Regions from separate parts of the Kocuria sp. MNB10 genome, predicted to be linked through region 1. Evidence: predicted binding sites of a transcription regulator. Region 1 holds the regulator's gene; the other holds the start of a gene.
The links. The regulator LexA, encoded in region 1, represses DNA repair genes until DNA is damaged. The targets are predictions, from matches to a motif close to TCGAACANNTGTTCGA.
Positions count from the first base shown of each region.

Region 1 (8,584 bases):
AGTGCCCGGCGCTAGACTTGGTCAACCGTCTCCAGCCACAGATCAAGGAAATATGACGCAATCTCACCAGCACCAGAATCCCGCTCCGAAGCAGCCCGGACACTCCGCGGAACTGACCGGACCGGAACTGGAGGACGTCGTCTCGCGTGTCCTGGCCCGTGCGCGCACACGCTCCGAACCCACCCACGTCCACGACGCCGGTCAGGACGTCTTCGACGATGAACGGGGCGTCCACGGCGCCCGCGACCACGCCGCGTCATACGCCGCGGGCGGCGGACACGATCACCTGGGCCGCGCCCGTGAGCTCGCGGACGAGGACCACGTCCACGTCGAATCCGACGGCGATCAGCAGGACCTCGCCGAACGTCACGCGCTGCGCCGTGTCGCCGGACTGTCCACCGAGCTCGAGGACGTCACCGAGGTCGAGTACCGGCAGCTGCGGCTCGAGCGCGTCGTCTTGGCGGGTCTGTTCTCGAGCGGGACCCTGGCCGATGCGGAGAACTCGCTGCGTGAGCTCGCGGCGCTCGCGGAGACCGCCGGTTCCGAGGTCATGGACGGTCTGCTGCAGCGGCGCGTGACCCCGGACCCCGGCACGTACCTCGGCTCGGGCAAGGCCCTGGAACTCAAGGACGTGGTGGCCGCGACCGGTGCGGACACCGTCATCGTGGATGCCGAGCTCGCGCCGTCGCAGCGTCGTGCTCTCGAGGACGTCGTGAAGGTCAAGGTCATCGACCGCACGGGCCTCATCCTGGACATCTTCGCCCAGCACGCCAAGTCCAAGGAGGGCAAGGCGCAGGTGGAGCTGGCGCAGCTCGAATACATGCTCCCGCGTCTGCGTGGTTGGGGTGAGTCGCTGTCCCGGCAGGCCGGTGGCCGTGCGGCCTCGGGTGAGGGCATCGGTAGCCGTGGTCCCGGTGAGACCAAGATCGAACTGGACCGGCGCCGGATCCGCCAGCGCATGGCCAAGTTGCGTCGGGAGATCGCGGCCATGAAGCCGGCGCGTGAGACCAAGCGACTCAACCGCAAGCGTCATTCCGTGCCCTCGGTCGCGATCGCGGGGTACACCAACGCGGGTAAGTCGTCCCTGCTCAACCGGTTGACGGATGCCGGGGTCCTCGTGGAGAACGCGCTGTTCGCCACGCTGGATCCCACGGTGCGCAAGGCCGAGACCCCGGACGGGATCGGCTACACGCTCGCGGACACCGTGGGCTTCGTGCGCTCGCTGCCCACCCAGTTGGTCGAGGCCTTCCGCTCCACCCTGGAAGAGGTCGCGGACGCGGACGTCATCGTGCACGTAGTGGATGCCTCCCACCCGGATCCGGAGGGTCAGCTCAAGGCCGTGCGGGACGTCCTCACGGACGTGGGGGCCAATGACATCCCGGAGATCGTGGCCCTGAACAAGGCCGACATCGCGGATCCCGTGGTGCTGGGTCGTTTGCGCAATCACGAGCACCCGTCGGTGGCCGTGTCGGCGCGCACGGGAGAGGGCATCGAGGAATTGCAGCGGTTGATCTCCTCCGCTATTCCGCGCCCAGACCACAACATGGAACTGCTCGTGCCCTACGTTCACGGCGAGGTGGTCTCCCGGCTGCACGCCCAGGACGCCGAGATCCTGCGCACGGAACACACTCCCGAGGGCACGCGGTTGCGTGTGCGCGTTCGCGAGGAACTCGTGGGCGAACTCGCGCCCTACCGCGTGGCGGAGCCCGGGAGCCCGGCCGCCTCGCCCACCGCGGAGGATCCCGCCGGAGCATGAGCGAATCGTTCGTCGACGAAGCGGGGCACGACCTCTCGGACGTCCGCCCCGAAACGCTGCCCGGCGCGGTGGACACGCTCGAGCTCCTCGACTCCGCCGTGACCGCGCTGGGCGGGCAGCGTCGGGAGGGACAGCGGTTCATGGCGGCCAAGGTCGCCGAGGCCCTCGAGACCGGCCGGCATCTGTTGGTCCAGGCAGGGACCGGTACGGGTAAGTCGCTCGCATACCTCGTCCCGGCCCTGCGCCACGCCCGCACCGCGGACAAGCCCGTGGTCGTGGCCACGGCCACGCTGGCCCTGCAGTCCCAGATCACGGGCCGGGACGTCCCCCGCTTGCTCGACGCGCTCGAGGACGAACTGGACGACCGCCCCGTCGTCGCGCTGCTCAAGGGCCGCTCCAACTACGCGTGCCTGCACAAGGTCGAGGGCGGCTACCCGGACGACGACGGCGCCCTGTTCGACGTCCCCGGTTCGGGACCCGCCGCAGGGGGCGCGGATCGCCCCCTCGGTGGCTTGGCCCAGCAGGTGCTGCGGTTGCGGGAATGGGTCGAGACCACCGAGACCGGGGACCGGGACGACGTCCAGCCGGGTGTCACGGACGCCGCGTGGCGGCAGGTCTCCGTGACCGCCAAGGAGTGCCTGGGGCGCAAGTGCCCCCTCGTGGAGGAGTGCTTCGCCGAGCGCGCCCGGGCCGAGGCCGGCGAGGCGGACGTGGTGATCACCAACCACGCGCTGCTCGCGATCAACGCGTTCGAGGGGCTCGCGGTCCTGCCCGAGCACGACGTCGTGATCGTTGACGAGGCCCATGAGCTGCGGGACCGGGTCACGGGTGCCGTGACCGCGTCGCTGTCCGCCGCCGCGGTACGAGCGGCGGCCACGGCCGTGCGCAAGCACACCGCGGCGTCGAGCGATGCACTCGAGAAGGCCGCGCAGGCCTTCGATCTCGCCTTCGACCCCGACCCGTCCGGACTGTTGCCGCGAGGCTTCACCGAGGAGCAGGTCTACGCGGTCGGTGGCGTTCAGGATGCCGCGCGCACGGGGCTCAGTGACACCAAGGGCGATTCCAAGGGCGAGGACGCGGCACGTCACGCGGCCCGCTCACGGTTGTCCGAGCTGCTGGACACCGCCGAGCGCATGCTGTCGGCGGACACCGCCCATGACGTCCTGTGGATCTCCCGCGTGGGTCGCTGGTCGCCCACCGAGGGATACGTGGGAGCGTTCGAAGGGGAACCGGCGACCCTGAACATCGCGCCGCTCAGCGTCGCGGGGCCCCTGCGGGAGGGGTTGTTCGACGGGCGCACGGTCGTGCTGACCTCGGCGACCCTGGCCGTGGGGTCATCGTTCTCGTCCACGGCCGGGGCTCTCGGCCTGCAGGGCCCGGGGTCCCCCGCGTGGCGGGGCGTGGACGTGGGCAGCCCCTTCGACTACCGCCGCCAAGGCATCCTCTACGTGGCCAAGCACCTCGCGAAACCCGGCCGTGGCGTCTCGGAGGAGCAACTCGAGGAACTGCTCGGGCTGCTCGAGGCCTCGGGCGGCGGCGCGCTCGGTCTGTTCTCGTCCCGCCGGGCCGCGGAGGACGCGGCGGAGGCGCTGCGCGATCGTACAGAGCTGCCCATCCTGTGCCAGGGGGACGCCTCCCTGCCGTCCCTGGTCAAGGAGTTCACCGACGATCCCTCAGCGAGCCTGTTCGGAACCATGAGCCTGTGGCAGGGAGTGGACGTGCCGGGGCAATCGTGCCGACTGGTCGTGATCGACCGGATCCCGTTCCCGCGCCCGGACGATCCCCTGGGCACCGCCCGCACACGCGCGGCCGAACGGGCAGGCGGCAACGGGTTCATGTCGGTCTCGGCCACCCACGCCGCGGTGCGCCTGGCGCAGGGCGCCGGCCGACTGATCCGTGCGAGCGGGGACAAGGGCGTCGTCGCCGTGCTGGACTCGCGGCTCGCCACGGCGCGCTACGGGTCCTTCCTGGCCCGGTCCCTCCCGCCGCTGTGGCCCACCACGGACCGCTCGACCGTTCTCGGGGCGTTAGAGCGATTGGCGCGCTCCTGAGCGTTCGACGTCGCTGTGCTCACGTCCGTGGTGCCGTCTAGGGAGACGCGCGTTGAGTGCCTCCGTGCGCTCCCCGCCGGATCATGCGCGGGTCGGCGTACGGTATTACGGCGCGCGCCGCAGCCCTGTGAGCGCGGGCCCGTGGTCCGGAGCGCGAGCACGGGCGGTTCCGAGGCGGTGCACGCCGCCGGGTCCCGCGTGACGCGACGCGCGGTTCCCGGAACCGTTCGGAGGGCGAGCTACAGGGAGCGGAAGACCGAGACGACCTTTCCCATCACGGTCGCGTGATCACCCAGGATGGGTTCGTAGCGGGTGTTCTGGGGCAGCAGCCACGTGTGGCCGTCGCGCTGGCGGAAGGTCTTGACGGTCGCTTCGTCGTCCAGCAGGGCAGCCACGACGTCCCCGTTCTGCGCGGAGTTCTGTTGGCGCACCACGACCCAGTCGCCGTCGCAGATGGCAGCGTCGATCATGGAGTCCCCGGAGACCTTGAGCATGAACAACTGGCCGTGACCCACGAACTGCCGTGGCAGGGAGTAGACCTCCTCGACCGATTGTTCGGCGGTGATGGGACCACCGGCGGCGATGCGCCCCACGAGCGGTACGGGGACCATGGCGTCGTCGTCGTCCGCGGCGGGCAGGTCGCCCATGGTGTGCACCGCGGGGGACGCGGCGCCCGATGCGCGGGTCGCCAAGGACTCCACGGAACCCGCGGGCTCGTCGGCCGGCCCCAGGTGGCGGTCGAGTTCCTCCGCGCTCAACGGGCGCAGGACCTCCATGGCGCGGGGTCGGCGCGGATCCCGGCGCAGGTAGCCCCACTTCTCGAGCTGGCCGAGCTGATGGGTCACGCTGGACAGGGACGCCAGACCCACGGTGTCACCGATCTCACGCATGGACGGCGGGTAGCCGCGCGTGGTGATGCAGCGCTGCACGGCACCGAGAATCCGTGCTTGTCGAGGGGTGAGCGTGCGCGGGCGTCGGTCGGACGCCTGCTGATTCGGGGAAGAAGTGCTCACGTGCGGGGTCCTTTCACCGTCCACGCTGTGCACACCCTGCGGTGGGCCGCGGAGGCCGCTTATGCGTGTCGGAGACGTGGGGTCAACTAACTCCTGTGTGACCTCGAGCTTAACCCGCGCGCGTCCCCGGGTTCAAATATGTGTTCGAAAAGGTCCTCGACAGCATTCGTACACCCGTGCTAGAACTGTGGGTAGAGATTCGAAAATGTGTTCTAAATACGCTTCGCGTTCGAACACCGCCACCTTCGGGTGGATCCGGTCAGATCACCAGGAGGTAGCCATGACCGCTCTCACCTTGTCGCGATCCGTTCGTTCCGCCACGGCTGCGTCCTCCGCCGCCGTGCGCGCTCGTACGTCGGCCCGTGCCGCGTCCGTCCAGGCCGCCCCGCGCGCCGCTCATTCGCCGCTGCAGCTCACCCGCCGCGGCCGGTTCTTCCTGATCGGACTGCCCTTCGTCACGGGAGCGGCGGCCCTGTTGGTAGTCGCCGCCGTCTTCCTGCTGCCGCCCACGGTCAAGGCATCCACGGAACCGGCGGGGGCGCCCGTGACCCACGGTGTCACGGTGCAGGCGGACCAGACCCTGTGGGAGATCGCCGCCGTCGCGGACCCGCAGCGGGATACCCGAGAGGTCATGAACGACATCGCCGAGCTCAACGGTCTGACGTCCTCCACCCTGCGCACCGGTCAGGTCCTGGAGGTCCCGTCCCGCTGACGGTGACCCGTCGGTGACGTGATCCGTCGGTGCCAAGTGAGCGACTCCTGGTGCGCCGACAAGCTCCGGGCGGTGTCACGACTGGTCCGGGAATCGACACACCGTGAGACGTCGTGTGACCGGATATGCACTGAGTCCATAGACTGGTCTGGTGAATTCTCGTGATGATTCCCTCGAAGCCCTTCCGCTGCGCGACGACCTGCGGGGCCTGTCTCCCTACGGTGCTCCCCAGCTGGAAGTCCGTGTCGCACTGAACACTAACGAGAACACCCATCCGGTTCCCGAGCCCGTGGTTCGGGCCGTCACGCGGCGCGTCACCGATACCGCGGCGTCCCTGAACCGCTACCCGGACCGGGACTTCACCAATCTGCGGACCGCCCTAGCGTCCTATCTGGGTCACGAGCTGACCGAGGACAATCTGTGGGCCGCCAACGGGTCCAACGAGATCCTGCAGCAGATCCTGCAGGCCTTCGGTGGGCCGGAGCGCTCCGTGTTGAGCTTCGTCCCCACGTACTCGATGTACCCGTTGCTCGCCCTCGGGACCGGAACGCGGTTCATCGCGGGGGAGCGCGCCGCGGACTTCTCCCTGTCCGCGGAGTCGGCGGCACGCCAGGTGGGCGAGCACGCCCCAAACATCGTGTTCCTGTGCTCGCCCAACAACCCCACCGGGACCGCGCTCGGACTGGACGTCGTCGAGGCCGTGTACGAGGCGGGGGAGGACCGCAACACCATCGTCGTCGTGGACGAGGCCTACGCCGAGTTCGCGCGCTTCGGAACCCCCTCGGCGCTAACCCTGCTTCCCGGCCGTCCCCGGCTCATCGTCACGCGCACCATGAGCAAGGCGTTCGCGTTAGCGGGTGCACGGCTCGGGTACTTCGCCGCGGACCGCTCCGTCGCGGACGCTATCCGCCTCGTGCGCTTGCCGTATCACCTGTCCTCAGTGACCCAGGCGACCGCACTGGCCGCACTCGAACACCACGAGACACTGCTCGGCACGGTCGAGGACATCAAGCTGCAGCGCGACCGGATCGTGGACGAGCTCAAGCGACTGGGCCTGACCCCCGCCGAATCCGATTCCAACTTCGTGTTCTTCGAGTGCGGCGGGGACGCCCACGCCATGTGGCAGGGTCTGCTCGACCAGGGCGTCCTCGTGCGGGACGTGGGGATCCCCGGCCACCTACGGGTCACCGCCGGGACGGAAGCGGAGACCACCGCGTTCCTCGAGGCCGTGGAGTCCTACCTCGCCCGGTCCTGAGCCGGACCGTCCGGGCCAATATTCTGAGCCGGCCCGGCTCGTCTCGAACCGTGGGACCGGTCGGGCCGCGGCCCCATGGTTCCACCCCAGCCATCTAGACTGGACCCGCCCGCCGAGCCGTCGCCGGGCGCCGTCCCCGAGGAGATGTCGTCTTTCATGAGCGCAGTCGAGAACCACCGCACCGCCACGGTGGAACGTGTGACCAGTGAATCCACCGTGCGCGTGAGCCTGGACCTGGACGGGACGGGTACGTCCTCGATCGAGACCACGGTGCCGTTCTACAACCACATGCTCACGGCACTGTCCAAGCACTCCCTGATCGACCTGGACATCCAGGCCCACGGGGACACGGACATCGACGTCCACCACACGGTCGAGGACACAGCGATCGTCCTGGGTGATGCGCTGCGCCAGGGACTCGGGGACAAGCGGGGGATCCGCCGTTTCGGGCAGGCCACCGTGCCGCTCGACGAGGCACTCGCGTCCGCCGTGGTGGACGTGTCCGGGCGGCCCTACGTGGTGCACACGGGTGAACCGGAGGGCCAGCAATACCACTTGATCGGTGGTCACTTCACCGGGTCGATGACCCGCCACGTCTTCGAGTCCCTGGCCTACCACGCCCAGTTGTGCCTGCACGTGGAAGTGATCCGCGGCCGCGATCCGCACCACATTGCCGAGGCCCAGTTCAAGGCGCTTGCGCGGGCGTTACGCGAAGCCGTGGAGCCCGACGCCCGCATGGCCGGCGTGGTCCCGTCCACCAAGGGCGCACTGTGAACGGGGCGGAGCAGAACATGACGGAGGCGCCGAGCGTTGTCGTCCTGGACTACGGCGCGGGCAATGTGCGATCTGCCGTGCGCGCCCTCGAGGAGGCCGGCGCGCGGGTGGTGCTGAGCGCCGATCCGCGCGACGTCATGGACGCGGACGGTCTCGTGGTCCCGGGCGTGGGCGCCTTCGCGGCCGTCATGGAGGGATTGCGCGCGGTGGACGCCCCGCGGCTCATCGATCGCCGGTTGAGCGGTGGCCGTCCGGTGCTGGGGATCTGCGTGGGCCTACAGGTCATGTTCGACCGCGGCGTGGAACACGGTCACGAGTCCGAGGGACTGGCACAGTGGCCCGGGACCGTGGAACGCCTCGACGCTCCGGTGGTCCCGCACATGGGCTGGAATGAGGTGCGCCCGCCGGAGGGCTCGGTACTGTTCCGCGGCATCGAGGGCGAGCGGTTCTACTTTGTGCACTCCTACGGGGTGCGGGAGTGGGAATTCGACCAGAGCATTGAGCACATGGCGCCCCCGGGCGTCACCTGGTCCGAGCACGGGGCGCCCTTCGTGGCCGCCGTGGAGAACGGTCCGTTGAGCGCCACGCAGTTCCACCCCGAGAAGTCCTCCGCGGCGGGGATCGCCCTGCTGCGCAACTGGCTGTCCACGCTGCCGCGCACCGGACGCATGGCCGGGCGCATCCCCGCACCGGGTTCGGGGGTCCCGGCATGACCGCATCGGTGCTGCTGCTCGTGGCGGGGGCGTTCTTCGTGGGCGGGGCGATCTCCTTCCATCAGCAGCGCAAGCCGCTGTGGAGCGTGGTGTTGCTCGCGTTTGTGGCCCTCGTGTTGATCGGCTACGGGGGCTACTCGTGGTTCACGAGCGTGTGAACCGGGCGTAGTGCCGTCGTCAACGGGTACGGGGCGCGCGCCGCACCGCGACAATCCAATCAACCACCGGACCACCACGGCGCCCGCGGGCGCCACGTGAGGAGAGACATGACCGAGACCACCGAACGCCGTTTGGAACTGCTGCCCGCGGT
Region 1 covers NZ_CM133411.1:319,479-328,062, reverse strand. Annotated here, with positions in the region: gene hflX (GTPase HflX) at 53-1,756, shown strand; gene ACW9PK_RS01420 (ATP-dependent DNA helicase) at 1,753-3,807, shown strand; gene lexA (transcriptional repressor LexA) at 4,047-4,820, opposite strand; gene ACW9PK_RS01410 (LysM peptidoglycan-binding domain-containing protein) at 5,101-5,532, shown strand; gene ACW9PK_RS01405 (histidinol-phosphate transaminase) at 5,684-6,787, shown strand; gene hisB (imidazoleglycerol-phosphate dehydratase HisB) at 6,944-7,561, shown strand; gene hisH (imidazole glycerol phosphate synthase subunit HisH) at 7,579-8,274, shown strand; gene ACW9PK_RS01390 (hypothetical protein) at 8,271-8,432, shown strand; gene priA (bifunctional 1-(5-phosphoribosyl)-5-((5-phosphoribosylamino)methylideneamino)imidazole-4-carboxamide isomerase/phosphoribosylanthranilate isomerase PriA) at 8,541-8,584, shown strand, end outside.

Region 2 (8,584 bases), 280 kb from region 1:
ACGATCATCTTGCGCACGGTTTCCGCCTGCGCGTTCTCCCCGTACTGGATCTTGTCCAGCTTGGTCACGCCGTCCACGAGCGCGGCGACCTCCTCGCCGAACTCCTCGCGCACTTGCTCGAGCGTGTAGGACGTGTCCTCCACGGTGTCGTGCAGCAGACCGGCCACGAGCGTGGCACCGGTCATCCCGAGTTCCGCGAGGATCGTGGTCACGGCCACCGGGTGGGTGATGTACGGGTCCCCGGACTTGCGCTTCTGTCCCTCGTGGTGGGTGTCCGCGACCGTGAAGGCCCGCTCCAGGACCGAGAGGTCCTCCTCGGGATGGGTGTTCTGCACCGTGCGCAGCAGGGGCACCAGGATGGGCGAGCTCGGGACCGATTCACCGCTGAGCACCGAGAGGGTCGAGCGGGTGCGTTCGCTGCGCCCCGGGAAGACCGCCCGCCCGAACACGGACCGAGAGGCGGGCAGGACGAAGTGGGTGCCCCCAAAGTCACCGCGCGCCGCACTCGGGCGAGCGGGCGGGGCGGCATTAGGACGGGACGCCTCCTGAGCGGAGGGCGCGCCGGAGGACGTGACCGCGGAGCCCACGGGTGCCTGGGCACCACCGTTCTCGGACTGGCTGGACATGATCCGTGGCCTCCTCATCGTCGCCGCGACCGCGGGAGGCCGGACATGAGCCCCCGCGGGCTGATGTCCCAGTCTAAGCCCGCGCCGACACGCCGCGGACAACGGTGCCGGTGTGCCGCGGACGCAGTAAGGACGTGCCGCGGACGCATTGCTCACCTGCCGCGGACGCGGTACCGAGCGACGTCGCCGCCCGCACCGTTCGGTCACGGCGCACGTGGCCGGTCACGCCATGCGCGACCGGCCACGAGTGCGAGGTGTCGCGTCAGACCGCGACGGGATCCGCGCTCACCGGAGGGGCCTCGCCCGTGCGGTGTTCGAGCACCCGGCGGGTCTGCTCCCGCACGCCGGGTTCGCGGTCGCGCAACCACGAGTACAGGGGCGCGGCGACGAACAGCGTGGCGAGCGTGCCCACGATGATGCCCACGAACAGGGACAGCGAGAGGTCCTTCAACGTTCCGGCCCCGAGCAGGTAAGCACCGATGAACAGGATGGACCCCACGGGGAGGATGCCCACCACGGACGTGTTGATCGAGCGCACGAGGGTCTGGTTCACGGCCAGGTTGACCTGTTCCCCGAACGTGCGTTTCCTGCGTTCCTCGGGCGCGCTGCCGTCCACGAGCCCCGCGGTGTTCTCACGCACCTTGTCGAAGACCACCACGGAGTCGTAGAGCGAGTAGGACAGCACCGTGAGGAAGCCGATCACCGCGGAGGGGGTGATCTCGAAGCCCACCAGGGAGTAGACACCCGCGGTGATGACGATCGTGAAGAGCATGGCGGCGATCGCGGACACGGACATCTTCCACGTGCGGAAGTACAGCGCCATGAGTGCGAGCGCGAGCACCACGAAGATCACGAGCCCCCACAGGGCCTGCCGGGTCACGCCCTGGCCCCACGTGGGTCCCACGAAGTTGGAGGTCACCTGGTCCTCGCCCACGCCGTAGGCGTCCTGCAGCTTGTTCTTCAGGGTCAGGGTCTGGTCGTCGTCGAGTTGCTGGGTCTGCACCCGCACGGTGCCCGGGGCGATGTTCGTCACGGTGGCTTCGTGGGCACCGGGGGTCTCGGCGACCGCCCGCTCGCCCAGGGAGACGTCCGTGGTGGACACGTCCGAGACCGTGAACTCGGAGCCGCCCGTGAAGTCGATCCCCAGGTTGAACCCGCCCTTGATCACGGGGATCAGCACGGAGATCACCACGAGGGCCAGGCTCACGGCGAGCCACGGTCCCCGCTTCTGGACGAAGGGGTAGGACGTGCGCCCGCTGTGCAGGTCGTTGCCGAAACGCGCGAGTCGGTTGCTCATCGCTGGGTCTCCTCGGAATCGGGACGGGCGGTGGCCGCGGTCGCGCCGGCGGACGCGTTCCCGTCGGGTTCGGCGGCGGACGGCGGCGCTGCGGACGACGGCGCTGGGCTCGCTTGCTGTGCCGCGCGGCGTCGTCGTTCGGCGATCGTGAGACCGTCACCGTCCTCGGGGCTGCGCAGCCGGCCGGCGCCGCGGTAGAGCGGGACGGCGTCGAGCGCTTCGGGGTCCAGACCGGAGTGCCGCGCGCCGTTGCCGAAGTAGCGGGTGCGCGCGAGCAACACCATGACCGGGTGGGTGAACAGGAACACGACCAGCAGGTCTGCGATCGCGGTGAGACCGAGCGTGAACGCGAAGCCGCGCACGTTGCCCACGGCCACGAAGTAGAGCACCACGGCGGCCAACAGGTTCACGGCCTTGGACGCGAGCACCGTCTGGCGGGCACGTTGCCAGCCGTGGTCCACGGCGGCCGGGATCGTGCGCCCGGCGCGGATCTCGTCACGGATGCGTTCGAAGTAGACGATGAACGAGTCCGCGGTCTGACCGATCGCCACCACGAGACCCGCGACGCCGGCCAGGGACAGCCGGTAGTTCGCGCCCCACCCCAGCAGGGTGATGGCCAGGTAGGTCACGACACCGGCCACGACGAGCGAGGCGATGGTCACGAGACCCAGCCAGCGGTACTGGAACAGCGAGTAGATGCACACGAGCGCCAGACCGATCAGCCCCGCGATGATGCCCATCCGCAACTGGTTGCTGCCCAGGGTCGCGGAGATCTGCTGCTCGGAGTCGATCGAGAAGGACACCGGCAGCGCACCGTACTTCAACTGCTCGGACAGGAACTTGGCCTCGTCCTCGGTGAAGTTGCCGGTGATCTGCGCGCGACCGTCCGTGATCACGGCGTTCATGGTCGGGGCGGAGACCACGGAACCGTCCAGCACGATCGCGAACCGGTTGCGTGCACCGTTCTGCCCGCCCTGGCCGAGCCCGTAGAGCCGCTCGGAGAGTTCCTTGAAGGTCTGCGTGCCCTCGTCGTTGAATTGCAGGTTCACGGCGAACCCGCCCGTCGCGTGGCCCTGGGAGTTGGTCGCCTGGGCGTAGGACGCCGTGGCGATGTCCGTGCCGGGGATCTCGACCGGGCCCAGGATGAACTTGGAGTTGCTCTGCGGATCACACGCCACGATCGCCTTGTCCTGCGGCTGGGAGGCCCGCTCCTCCTGGGGCCGCGGCGCGCTGCAGTCGAGCGCCTCGTACCTGGCGAAGAGATCCCGCGTGACCCACTTGGGGTCGGAGGAGTTCTCGGGCTCACCCTCCGGTTGGGGGATCGACTTGGGGTCGGTGCGCTGGTTCTCCGGGGTGGCCGCGCCGGGACCCGAGACGATCACGGGACGGAACGCCATCTGCGCGGAGGTCTGGATCAGCTCACGCGTCTCGGACGAGGGCACACCGGGCATCGACACCACGATGTTGCGCCCGGACTGCGTGGTGATCTCCGCCTCGGAGACACCTGCACCGTCCACGCGTTGGCGGATGATCTCGACCGCCTGGTCGAGCTGCTCCTGGGAGATGTCCTGACCGGAGTTCTCCCCCTGCAGCGTGGGCGAGAGCACCATCTGTGTACCGCCCTCGAGATCCAGCGCCAGCTTGGGCGCCCACCCGGTGCGGTCGGTCGTCACACCGTAGACGAGCACCCCGGCGAGGATCGCGATCACCGCTGCAAGGGCCACCAGCGCCTTGCGCGCCGCCGACGCCCCCGCCCCGGAGCGGGGGCGCCGCTTCGCGGTACCCGTCCCGTTCCGACCGGACGTGCCGTTCGCCGCTGCGGTCCCGTTCCCGGGGGTCCCCTCCGACGTGCTGGAGGCCTTGGTGCGCCGCCAACGGGACCCGCCACGCGATCCCGGGGTCTGCGCCTTCTTCTCTGCTGCCATTGGTGTCCTTCAACGTGTCCTCGACCGGGGCCGCGGCCCGGTCGACACATGAGAAACGGGCCGAGGTCCTCGGCCCGTGTCCCGGTGGGGGGAAATCAGGTAGTGGGGTTATCGCGATCGTCGCGGTCGCGGGCGTCGCGCCAGGTCCGGTGTGAGGCATCCGGGGCCGCCGCGCCCGGTGTGGTGCCGGGCTGGGTGGTGCCGCGCTGGGTAGTGCCCTGCTCGCCGGCGGCCGTGGAACCGTCCACGGGGTCGACCGGGTCCACGCTCTGCGCCGAACCGGCCGCCTCGGGGGTACCGGCCTGCACGGAGTCCGCCTCGACCACGCCGGGGGCGGCGGTGGCCGCGGACTCGGCGGGCAGCTCGTCCACCACGGTGGTCACGGTCTGGGAGTGCACCGTGACGAGCTGGCCCGGGGAGACCTCCAGGACTGCCTTGTTGTTCTCCCGGTCCATGTCCCGCAGGGTGCCGTAGAGACCGAAGCTCGTCATCACGCGCGTACCCGGCTCCATGGTGGCCTGCTTGGCCTTCATCTGGGCCTGGGCCTTCTTCTGTCGGCGCATGGGCAGCCACAGCAGCAGGACCATGACCACGAGCATCACGGGCAGGAACCATGCGGTTCCGGCGCCGCCACCGGCAGCGTCCTGGGTCTGAGCGAGGATGGTCACGAAGGATCCGTTCTGTCGAGGTGCACGTACAGCGCGACCGGGCACGACTGCGCAGGGGTGCGAAGGTCCCGGCCGATCCTCCCCAGCTTAGGGGATGGATCTGGTCACGTGCTGGACGGATCCTCCGAGTCCGGTTCGGTGGCGAGCGCGGTTTTCAGCGCCGGGTCCTTGAACGCAGCGTGCTCCGGGACGTCGAGTCCCAGGTGCTCCCACGCCGCGGCCATGGCGATCCGCCCGCGCGGGGTGCGACCGAGCAGGCCCTCGCGGACCAGGAATGGTTCCGCGACGGTCTCGACCGTCTCGGTCTCCTCCCCCACGGCGATCGCCAGGGTGGACAACCCCACAGGGCCGCCGTTGAACTTGTTCACCAGGGCCGAGAGCACGTTGCGGTCCAGGCGGTCCAGGCCCCGGGCGTCCACCTCGTACATGTCGAGTGCGGATCCGGCAGCCCGCGCGTCGATACGCTCCACGCCGTGCACGAGCGCCCAGTCCCGCACACGCCGCAGCAATCGGTTGGCGATACGAGGGGTGCCGCGCGAGCGCGATGCGACTTCCGTGAAGGCCTCGCTCGTCATGGTGAGGTCGAGCAGCCCGGCCGAACGGCGCAGCACGAGCTCGAGTTCCTCGACGGAGTAGAACTCCAGGTGACCCGTGAAGCCGAACCGGTCGCGCAGTGGTCCGGGCAGCAGCCCCGCGCGGGTCGTGGCACCCACGAGCGTGAACGGGGGCAGGTCCAGCGGGATGGACGTGGCGCCGGCGCCCTTGCCCACCACGATGTCCACGCGGAAGTCCTCCATGGCCATGTACAGCATTTCCTCCGCGGGCCGGGACATCCGGTGGATCTCGTCCAGGAACAGCACCTCCCCGTGGGTCAGGGAGGACAGGATGGCCGCGAGGTCACCCGCGTGCTGGATCGCAGGGCCGGACGAGATCCGCAGGGGGACGTCCAGCTCCTGCGCGATGATCATGGCCAGGGTCGTCTTGCCGAGGCCCGGGGGCCCGGACAGCAGCACGTGGTCCGCGGTGCGCCCGCGCAGCTTGGAGGCCTCGAGCACGAGCGACAGCTGTGCCCGCACCCGTTTCTGCCCCACGAAGTCGTGCAGGGTCCCCGGGCGCAGGGACGCCTCGAGTTGCTGGTCGTCGTAGTCGCCCTCGGCGCCCACGAGACGCTGTTGGCCCACCGATCCGCGTTCCTCCACGGCCATGCTCACCGCCCCCTGGTCCGCGTGTGGGACGTGGCCTTGGCGGTGCCGAGCCACGACAGCACGGCGCGCAGGATCTCGGCCACGTTGGCGGACTCCGCCAGTTCGGGCTGGGTTTCGAGGGCGTCGTCGATCCCGCGGGCGGCGTCCTTCTCGCTCCAGCCCAGACCCGTGAGGGCGTCCACGACCTGCTCACGCCACACCTGCATGCCGGGCTGTGCACTCTGCTGCGGGGCGGGGTCCGGCAGGACGAGCTTGTCCGCGAGTTCCAGGACGATGCGCCGCGCGGACTTCGGTCCGATCCCGGGGACGGCCGTGAAGGCCTTGTCGTCGCCGGCGGCGATCGCGCGCCGGGCGTCGTCGGGCCCGAGGACGGAGACCGCGGCGAGCGCGGTGCGCGGGCCCACCCCGGAGACCCCGAGCATGACGGAGAAGATCTCCTTCTCGTCCGCCTGGGCGAAACCGAACAGCACCGGGGCCTCGTCCTTGCGCGCGATGTACGCGGTGTGCAGGTGCGCGGTGGCACCGACCCGCAACCCGGCGAGCGTGCGGGGGCTCGCGTTGACCTCGATGCCGAAGCCCGAGACCTCCACCACGGCGAGCGTGGCGCCCACGAAGCGCACCTCACCGGTTATCGAGGCGATCACAGTGCCCCTCCCCTCCCACGGCCGCCGGCCGAGAACGTCGGTGTGCCCGAATGCGCCGCGACCTGGGGGCAGGACGTGGTGCGCCGTTCGAACACGTGTACGAATTCCTGCTCGTCACTGTACCAAGCGCCGGGGACACCCGGAACGCGTGCTCCCGCTCGGGAGGCGGGCCGCAACGGGCGCTCAGGACACCCGGCCGCGCCGCCCGCGGGTACCGGTCGCTGCGCCCGGCGCGCGGGAAGCGGCCGTACCGGATGCGCGGGGCGCGGTGGCACCGGGGGCTCGCGACGCGGTCTCGGCGCGCCGCCACGCCTGCTGTGCCGGAGTGAGGCCAGCACCCCGGCGGGTCTGCACCGGGCGCGAACCCGAGTGGGTGGACGTGCGCTCGGCCGCGTTGACACCGGCCATCCCACCGCGCCACCCGTGGCACACGGCCAGGGCCAGCGCGTCGGCGGCGTCCGCGGGCCGCGGCGGGGCGTCCAGGCGCAGGATGCGCACGACCATGCGGTTGACCGATTCCTTGTCCGCGGAGCCGTCCCCGGTGACCGCGGCCTTGACCTCGGACGGGGTGTGCCACGCGACCGGGATGCCCCGCGCCGCGGCCGCCGCGATCACGACGCCCGTGGCCTGGGCCGTGCCCACGACCGTGGGGGCGTTGTTCTGCGCGAACACGCGTTCCACGGCCACGACGTCCGGGCGGAAGCGGTCCATGAGTTCCTCGGCGGCCCGCATGATCGACAGCACGCGGTGCTCGAGAGCCTCGTGCGCGCGCGTCCCGCTCACCTGGACGTGCACGAACGTGCCGGTTCGCTGCGCGGACATGTCCACCACGGCGAAACCGCACCGGGTGAGACCGGGGTCCACCGCGAGCACGCGCTGTTGGGACTGCCGGGCCACCGCGGGACTCACGGAATTACTCGTCGTCCTCGAGCTCGGCCATGACCTCGGCCGGGATGTTGGCGTTCGAGTAGACATTCTGCACGTCGTCGAGCTCCTCGACCGCGTCAGCGAGCTTGAGGAACTTGCGCGCACCCTCGGCGTCCAGGTCCACCTTCATGGTGGGGCGGAACTGGGGGTCGTCGTTGTTGTACTCGAGACCGGCCTCGTCCAGGGCGGTGCGGATCGCGGGCAGATCGGTCGCCTCGCTGACCACCTCGAAGTCGTCGGACTCGTCGAGCACCTCCTCGGCGCCGGCGTCGAGCACGGCCATCAGGACGTCGTCCTCGGTGAGACCGTCCGTCTTGGCGACCTCCACCACGCCCTTGCGCTCGAACAGGTACGCCACGGAACCGGAGTCCGCCATGGTGCCGCCGTGGCGGGTCACGGCCACGCGCACCTCGGAGGCCGCGCGGTTCTTGTTGTCCGTGAGGCACTCGATGTACAGCGCGGTACCCTGCGGGCCGCGGGCCTCGTAGAGGATCTCGGTGTAGTCGATCGTCTCGCCCGTGAGCCCGGCGCCGCGCTTGATCGCGCGGTCGATGTTGTCGTTGGGCACCGAGTTCTTCTTGGCCTTGGAGACCGCGAGTTCGAGCGCGGGGTTACCCGAGGTGTCCGCGCCGCCCATGCGGGCCGCGACCTCGATCCCCTTGATGTACTTGGCGAACGCCTTGGCGCGCTTGGCGTCGATCGCCGCCTTCTTGTGCTTGGTCGTGGCCCACTTGGAGTGACCTGACATGAATGACCTCCTCGAAAGAATGCGTCCGGCCCCTGCGGACCGGACACGGATCGACCTCCATGATAACGAGCGCGGGGCGGGGCCCGTCAGCGCGGGCGCGACGCGGCGACGTCGCGGGCGCGCTGTGCGAGCGTGTCGTCGAGTTCGCCCTCGGGCAGGGTCTCGCCACGCAGCTCGAGTGCCGCCGAGAGCAGGAAGTCCGCGACGCGCGGGTTCTTGGGCAGCAGCGACCCGTGCAGGTAACTGCCCAGCACGTTGTGGGTACGCGCGCCCTCCGTGGCGTCCTGCCCGTTGTTGCCGGCCCCCGAGACGACACTCGCGAGGGGTTGTTGCCCCGCGCCCAGGTGGGTGAGCCCCGAGTGGTTCTCGTAGCCGACGATCGTGCCCAGGTCCGCGGACTCGGTCACGATGTTGCCGATCAGCCGTTCCGGACCGGCCACCGTCTCGAGGTCGAAGATCCCGATCCCGGACAGTGTCTCCCCGGCTCCCGTGCGGAAACTGTGCCCGAAGAGCTGGTAGAGCCCGCAGATCGCGAGCATGGGCA
Region 2 covers NZ_CM133411.1:34,930-43,513, forward strand. Annotated here, with positions in the region: gene ACW9PK_RS00145 (RelA/SpoT family protein) at 1-626, opposite strand, end outside; gene secF (protein translocase subunit SecF) at 889-1,923, opposite strand; gene secD (protein translocase subunit SecD) at 1,920-3,848, opposite strand; gene ACW9PK_RS00160 (preprotein translocase subunit YajC) at 3,944-4,516, opposite strand; gene ruvB (Holliday junction branch migration DNA helicase RuvB) at 4,621-5,721, opposite strand; gene ruvA (Holliday junction branch migration protein RuvA) at 5,724-6,365, opposite strand; gene ACW9PK_RS00175 (crossover junction endodeoxyribonuclease RuvC) at 6,549-7,187, opposite strand; gene ACW9PK_RS00180 (YebC/PmpR family DNA-binding transcriptional regulator) at 7,279-8,040, opposite strand; gene ACW9PK_RS00185 (type 1 glutamine amidotransferase) at 8,127-8,584, opposite strand, start outside.
Region 2: ruvA (Holliday junction branch migration protein RuvA) is a predicted target of LexA. The motif match lies at 6,453-6,468, and genes of this name have one in related genera.